2 linked regions of the Actinoalloteichus hymeniacidonis genome follow. The protein of the gene in region 1 binds, or shares a complex with, the protein of each later gene. Links are inferred from orthologs where the notes say so. Each region holds a gene or a part of one and is shown on either strand. Other genes may lie near its edges. The genes, in order: smc and BKA25_RS09225.

Region 1 (4,723 bases):
CACGACGACGTCGCGCGCTACAACGCGAGTTTCAGCGATCTGTGCGACGCAGCGCTTTCGCCTGCGGAATCCACCGAACTGATGACAAAGTTGGCCGCCGACCTGACGCGACACTCCTGACATCACCCCAAGTCGCTTCGCGGGGCAGGCGCGGCAGGCGATATCCGGCGATTCGCCGCCACCGACCACCGAGACTTCTCGTCGCGGCTGGCACCACGAGGAGGATCCGAAAATGGGGCAGCTCTTTACCGCAGGAACGTGGCGGAAGAGCATCCGCAGCAACGGCGCCGGAAACTGCGTCGAGGTAGCCACGATCCGGGAGCTGATCGGGGTCCGCGACTCCAAGAATCCGAACGGCCCGGTTCTGTGGTTCCCGATCATCCACTGGATGGAATTCCTCGATCAGGTGGAGAAGGGTCCACGATCGAGCCGGTGACATCGGAGATCACCCGCCCCGTAACCCACCGAGGAACGCGATGCCCGGGGTCTGCCCGGCCACGGGCATCCATCCGGGCTCAGTTCCCCTCGGGTTCCTCCGACGCCGTGGTCGCGGTGGACTCGGCGTCCGCCTCCGCCGGTCCGGGATCGGCGGTGCCGGAGCCCTCGACCGCCGCTGGCACCGGCTGAGATCGCTCGCGACCCCGCAGCCGCTGCGAGATCACCGTGCTGATGCCATCGCCCCGCATGCTTACCCCGTACAACGCGTCCGCGATCTCCATCGTCGGCTTCTGGTGGGTGATGATGAGCAGCTGCGAGGTCTCCCTGAGCTGTTCGAGCAGGCCGATCAGGCGGCGGAGGTTGGTGTCGTCCAATGCCGCCTCGACCTCGTCCATCACGTAGAACGGTGACGGCCTGGCCCGGAAGATCGCCACCAACATCGCCACCGCCGTCAGTGACTTCTCGCCACCGGAGAGCAGCGAGAGCCGCTTGACCTTCTTGCCGGGTGGCCGCGCCTCGACGTCCACCCCGGTGGTCAGCATGTCCTCGGGCTCGGTCAACACGAGCCTGCCCTCGCCACCGGGGAACAGCGTGGCGAAGACGATCTCGAACTCCCTGGCCACATCGACATACGCGGTGGAGAAGACCTCCAGGATCCGCTCGTCGACGTCCTTGATCACCGTGAGCAGATCCCGCCGGGTGGCCTTGAGGTCCTCCAGCTGGGTGGCGAGGAAGCGGTAGCGCTCCTCCAGCGCCGCGAACTCCTCCAGCGCGAGCGGATTGACCTTGCCCAGCAGCGAGAGGTCCCGTTCGGCTCGCTTGGCCCGGCGCAGCTGGGTATCGCGGTCGTAGGGCACCGGAGCGGGTGCGGTGACCTCCTCGCCGCGGTCCCGGGCCGCCTCGTACTCCGCCATCTCGGCCGCGCTGGGCGGCACCCCGATATCCGGGCCGTACTCGGCGGCCAGATCGTCCAGCCCGATACCGAAATCCTCGGAGATCTTGGTTTCGAGCTGTTCCAGCCGCAATCGCCGTTCGGCCCGCAGCACCTCGTCGCGGTGCACGGCATCGGTGAGCTTCTCCAGGGTGACGCCGAGTTCCCGGGCCCGATTGCGCACCGTGGTCAAGGCCTGTTCCCGGTCGGCACGTGCGGCCTGGGCGGCATCGCGCTCATGGACGGCCCGGCTCAACGACACCGCGATGCGGCCCGCCGCGAACTCACCCGCGTCGACCACCGCCTTGGCCACGGCGGCACCACGATTCCGCGATTGGCGTGCGGCGGCGATCCTGGCTCGGTTCTCCCGCTCGATGCGGGCGGCCCGGCGCAACTGCTCGGCCCGGCCCTGCACCGACCGCGCCCGTTCCTCCGCCGTCCGCTGCACCAGCCGGGCGTCCATCTCCCGTTGTCGGCAGGTGTCGACGGCCGCTGCGGCCTGTTCGCGTTCGTCCGAGTCCGGTTCGTGCTCCAGGGGTTCCGATTCCACCGCCGCGAGCCGGTCCCTCGACTCGTCCAGCTCACGCAGGATCCGTTCGTGGGTCGCCTCGATCTTGGTCCGTCGATTGAGCAGCTGCTCGGCCTCGGCACTCGCGGCGCGTGCGGCCTGGCCGAGTCTGCTCAGCCGCTCGGTGCTGCGGGCCTTGCGGACCTTGGCCTCGTTGACGGCCTCGCCGACGGTGCGCATCTGCTCGCGCCGGTCCCGCTCGTCGGCTCTGGCGCCCTCCAACGCGGCCGAGAGCCCCTCCAATCTGCGCTGCGCGGCGGTGAGCTCCCGACCGGCGTCGTCCACGGCCGCCTGGACCTCGATGACGCTCTGGTCGCGCCCGGATCCGCCGGAGGCGAAGCCCGCACCGAGTACGTCGCCCTGCGGCGTCACCGCCCGCAACTCGGGTTGGTCGGCGACCAGCGTCTTGGCGGCCGCCAGGTCCTCGACCACGACGACACCGTCCAAGGCGCGCAACAGCGCGGGCCGCAGACCCTGCGGTGCGCCGACCAGATCGACCGCCCAGCGGGCCGTGGCGGGCAGGGCCGGTCGGTCGCCGGTCGGGATCGGCGGCGCACCGCCGAGCAGCAGGTTCGCCCGGCCGGCGTCCTGGGACTTGAGCAGTTCCAGCGCCACCAGTGCGTCGTCGAATCCGGTCAACGCCACCGCGTCGGCGATCGGTCCCAACGCGGCGGCCATCGCCACCTCCGCGCCGGGCTCGACGGTGAGCAGGGCCGCGACCGAGCCGAGCAGACCGGGCAGTCGTTCCCCCGCCGCCAGCAGCGCGCCCGCGCCGTCCTTGCGGGTCAGGCCGAGCGACAGGGCGTCCACCCTGGCGGTCCAGGCCGCGATCTCCCGTTCGGCGGCGCGCTCGGCGGCGACCAGTTCGTTGACCCGTTCCCTGGCCTGCTCCCGTTCGGCCGTCGCCGTGCGGTGTCGGTCGCCCAGATCCGCGTCGTCGGTGTCCTGGCCGTCGTCGACCGCCTGCTGTTCGGCCAGTTCCTCGGCTGCGGCGACCGCACGCTCCGAGACCTCGGCCAGGCCGACCGACAGCCGTTCGATCTCCTCTGCCGTCGAGTCCGCCTTGCTTCGCAGGAGCTCGACCTGTCCGGCCAGTTTCGCCAGGCCCTCCCGACGGTCCGCGACGGCGCGCACGGCCGCGACGTGGGCCCGTTCGACGGCGGCCAAGTCCTGCTCGGCCTTGCCGCGTGCCTCGACCGCATCGGACAGGTCGAATCTGGCCTGTTCCAGGACCTCCGCCAGCTCGACCTCGGTCTCGGCGGCCTCCTCCGCCTCGGCCTCCAACTCCTCCGGGTCGCGGCCGCCGCGCGGGCCGTCCAACGGGGCGGCCAGGTGGCGGTGTCGCTCGGCGGCGAGCCGGACGGTGCCGCGCAACCGTTCCTCCAAGGCCGACAACCGATACCAGGTGTCCTGGGCGGCGTTGAGCCTCGGCGCGTCCTGCGCGAGCTGTTCCTCCAGCGCGGTCTGCTCGGCCTGCGCCGTCTGCAGCGCGCGCTCGACCTCGGCGCGGCGGGTGCGCACCGAGACCTCGTCGGCCTCGTCCCTCGCCAGATCGGCCCTGGCGGTGACGAGGTCGTCGGCCACGATCCGCAGCCGCGCGTCCCGCAACTCCATCTGCACGGCCTGGGCGCGGCGGGCGATCTCGGCCTGTTTGCCCAACGGTTTGAGCTGGCGGCGTAGTTCGGCGGTGAGGTCGGTGAGTCGGGTCAGATTGGCCTGCATCGCGTCGAGCTTGCGCAGCGCCTTCTCTTTGCGCTTGCGGTGTTTGAGGACGCCGGCCGCCTCCTCGATGAAGGCGCGGCGCTCCTCCGGCTTGGACTCCAGGATCGAGGCGAGTTGGCCCTGCCCGACGATGACGTGCATCTCCCGGCCGATACCGGAGTCCGAGAGGAGTTCCTGGATATCGAGCAGGCGACAGGCGTCACCGTTGATCTCGTACTCGGTGGCGCCCTCGCGGAACATCCGGCGGGTGATCGAGACCTCGGTGTACTCGATGGGCAGGGCGCCGTCGGAGTTGTCGATGGTCAGGGTGACCTCGGCGCGGCCGAGGGGGGCGCGGCCGGAGGTCCCGGCGAAGATGACGTCCTCCATCTTGGCGCCGCGCAGCGCCTTGGCACCCTTCTCACCCATCACCCAGGTCAGCGCGTCGAGCACATTGGACTTGCCGGAGCCGTTCGGGCCGACCACACAGGTGATCCCCGGTTCGAAACGCAGCGTGGTGGCCGAGGCGAAGGACTTGAATCCCTTGAGCGTCAGGCTCTTCAGGTGCACGGCTCGGCCATCCCTCCACGTTCCTCGTTCCCGGCCACAAGACGCGGGTCAGACCGACGAGCGTACTCATCGCCACAGGTCAACCGGCGTGCTGGCGGACAGGTGGGTGCTCGCGCGCGTCCGTCGCGGCACGGCAGCGCCACCACTGCGATCTAGCTCTCACTCGTTGGAGGAGCGGGCTCGCCAGGGGGGAGGTGACTGTGTGTGTCGGGTGCGCGGGTCGTCGACCTGCTCAGGAGAGCGCGCCCGCAATGGTGAGGATGATGCCCAGCGGCACGGCGACGAAGATGCCGATGCGGATGAACTTGTGTGTCGTAGTGCGGGAAGCGCGGAGTTCCTCCTCGCTGCGGGTGGAGATGATGAAGTGGCCCTTCTCCGGCCGAGACACCGTCAAGTCGCCGCGCCGGTCGTTCACTTCACCCAGGATGTAAAGCCGCTGGCCGGGGCGGACCACCCACTCGGTGTAACGATGTCCGAGCGTGCCACCGCCGCCCATCCGATTGCCGACCAACCGC
Region 2 (2,769 bases), 990 kb from region 1 along the record:
TGACGACCTTGCCGTCGACGCTGACCCGCCCCTCCGCGATCAGCTCCTCGGCGGCCCGACGGGACGCGACTCCCGCGCGGGAGAGCACCTTCTGCAGCCGGATGCCCTCTGGGTGATCGTCACCGGGGCGGACGGAGCCCTCGCGCCCCGTCGAGTTGGGGCGCTCGCGACGCGGCGAACGACTGCTGTGCTCAGAGCTGCTCATCGATGGAATCCACTTCGGGTAGCAATGGGGCGATCGGCGGAAGCTGCTCCAGCGAGGACAGCCCGAGGCGTTCGAGGAACAGCTCGGTGGTCCGGTAGAGGATTCCGCCGGTCTCCGGGTCGGTCCCGGTCTCCTCGACCAGGCCACGAGCCAACAGGGTACGGATGACGCCATCGACGTTCACCCCGCGTACCGCAGCGACTCGGGATCTGGTGGTCGGCTGCCGATAAGCGATCACCGCCAGGGTCTCCAACGCCGCCCTGGTCAGCTTGGACCGCTGCCCGTCGAGCAGGTATCGCTCGACGTAGGGGGCGAACCTGTCCCTGGTGTACAGCCGCCAGCCCTCGCCGATGCGACGGAGTTCGAATCCGCGTCCGCCAAGGTCGTAGCGGGCTGCGATGCGTCGAAGGGCCCCGGAGACCCGCGACACCGGCTGGTCGAGGGTGGTCGCCAACAGCTCCTCGCCCGCCGGGATGTCGACGACCAGCAGCAGCGCCTCCAACGCCGCCTCCAGGGTGGCGTCCTCGGTCAGGTCGGGAGCCTCGTCTCGGGCGACGCCGACGCCCTCGGCCTGCGCGGACGCGGTAGGAGGGGACGGAACATCCGGGTCGGGAATCTCCGGCGCGGGGACATCGGGCGATGGCACGTCGGGGGTCGGCACACCGGGGCCGGGCACATCGGGGGACGGGACATCGGGAGACGGCGACCCCGGCGAGGGCACGTCAGGCGTCGGCACATCGGGACTGGTCCCGACGCCGCTCGGTGACGATGCCGCGTCCAGATCACCGGGCTGCACGGCCGTCGGATCGGTCTCCTGGATCACCCGTACTCCTCGTCCTCGACGGCGGTCCGATCTATCTCGGCGACGGCCTTGGCATGTTCGACGCTGCCGCCGACCCACCGAACCCGCAGATCACCCAGCGGATCGGACTGGTCGAACAACACCGACATCTCCCGATACAACTCCAACAGCGCCAGGAATCGCGCGACCACCTCGACCGTGGTCCCACAGTCCTCGGTCAGCTCCCCGAACCAGGCCTCGCCGCGTTCGGCCAGCAGGACCCGCAGGAAAGCCGCGTGCTCGCGGACCGAGACCCGCGCCATGTGGATGTGATCCAACGAGACCGTCGGTGGTGGTCGGGGCCGGAACACCGCCGCCGCGATCTCGGCGAAACGGTCCGCGTCGACGCCGAGCAACACCTCGGGCAACAAGCCGTCGAACCGCTCCTCCAAAGCCACCGAGCGGGGATAGCGCCGTAGCGCGCCGGCTTCCAGTTCACTGAACAACCCGGCGACCTGCTTGTAGGCGCGGTACTGCAGCAAGCGGGCGAACAGGAGATCCCTCGCCTCCAGCAGCGCCAGATCCTCCTCGTCCTCGACCTCCGCGGCCGGTAGCAGTCGAGCCGCCTTCAGGTCGAGCAGGGTCGCCGCGATCACCAAGAACTCGGTGATCTCATCCAGATCCCATTCGTCGCCCAGCCTGCGGATATGCGCGATGAATTCGTCGGTCACCCGGTGCAGGGCCACCTCGGTGACGTCCATGCGGTGTTGCGAGATCAGTTGCAACAGCAGGTCGAAGGGGCCTTCGAAGTTGTGCAGCCGCACGGTGAATCGGCCATCCGCCGCCGCACCGGCCGCAGGATCGACGGCGGGGCCCTCGGCCCCGATACTCGGTTCCGCCTGCGGGATCGTCGCAGTCGTCTGCGGAGCGGCATCGGCGGTCGGTACTGCTGCGGGACCGGGGTCCGGCCCGGCCGCGCTATCGGTCATCGGCCACGGCACTCATCGGGCGATCACCTCGCGGGCCAACGCACGGTAGGCCTTCGCACCCGCCGAACGCGGCGCCCAACGGGTGATCGGTTCGCCCGCCACCGTCGTCTCCGGGAAACGCACGGTCCGATTGATCACGGTGTCGAACACGATGTCGCCGAACGCCTCGACCACCCTGGCCATCACCTCGCGAGAATGCAGGGTGCGCGGATCGAACATGGTCGCGAGGATCCCGGTGATCTCCAGCTCCGGATTCAACCGCTCGCGGACCTTCTCGATCGTGTCGATCAACAGCGCAACACCACGCAGACTGAAGAACTCGCACTCCAAGGGAATCAACACCCCGTGCGCGGCAGCCAACGCATTGATCGTCAGCAGGCCGAGCGAGGGCTGGCAATCGACCAGGATGTAGTCGTAATCGTTCAACACCGGCCGCAGCACACGGGCCAGGGCCTGCTCACGCCCGACCTCGACGACCAGTTGCACCTCCGCCGCCGACAGATCGATGTTGCTGGGCAACAGGAACATGCCGTCGGTCGAGGTCTCCTGCACTACATCCTGCACGGAGACCTGACGTTCCATGATCACGTTGTAGATCGTGGTGTCCAGATGATGCGGGTACACCCCGAGACCCACAGACAGGGCGCCCTGCGGGTCGAAGTCGACGAGCAATACCCGCCTACCGCACTCGGCCAGCGCCGCACCGAGATTGATCGTCGAGGTGGTCTTGCCGACCCCGCCCTTCTGATTGCACATCGCGAGCACGGTCGCGGGCCCGTGTCGATCCAGTAACG

Evidence for each region.
Region 2: the proteins of smc (region 1) and BKA25_RS09225 are in contact, whole or in part, in a crystal structure (PDB 3ZGX), measured with the Bacillus subtilis proteins. The link is inferred for Actinoalloteichus hymeniacidonis from one-to-one orthologs.

The regions. Positions count from the first base shown.
Region 1 is NZ_JACHIS010000001.1:1,069,768-1,074,490, reverse strand. The notes cover bases 316-4,526. They hold smc (chromosome segregation protein SMC), read right to left. Parts: upstream 4,209-4,526; coding sequence 516-4,208; downstream 316-515. Other genes in these bases: BKA25_RS04910 (GIDE domain-containing protein), read right to left, coding at 4,441-4,526; BKA25_RS04920 (DUF397 domain-containing protein), read left to right, coding at 316-436. In the rest of the region: BKA25_RS04925 (helix-turn-helix domain-containing protein), read left to right, coding at 1-120; more of BKA25_RS04920, read left to right, coding at 233-315; more of BKA25_RS04910, read right to left, coding at 4,527-4,723. UniProt on the Bacillus subtilis protein: Required for chromosome condensation and partitioning.
Region 2 is NZ_JACHIS010000001.1:2,057,155-2,059,923, reverse strand. It holds BKA25_RS09225 (segregation and condensation protein A), read right to left. Parts: upstream 1,976-2,769; coding sequence 1,025-1,975; downstream 1-1,024. Other genes in the region: BKA25_RS09220 (ParA family protein), read right to left, coding at 1,988-2,769; scpB (SMC-Scp complex subunit ScpB), read right to left, coding at 192-1,028; BKA25_RS09235 (pseudouridine synthase), read right to left, coding at 1-205. UniProt on the Bacillus subtilis protein: Participates in chromosomal partition during cell division. May act via the formation of a condensin-like complex containing Smc and ScpB that pull DNA away from mid-cell into both cell halves.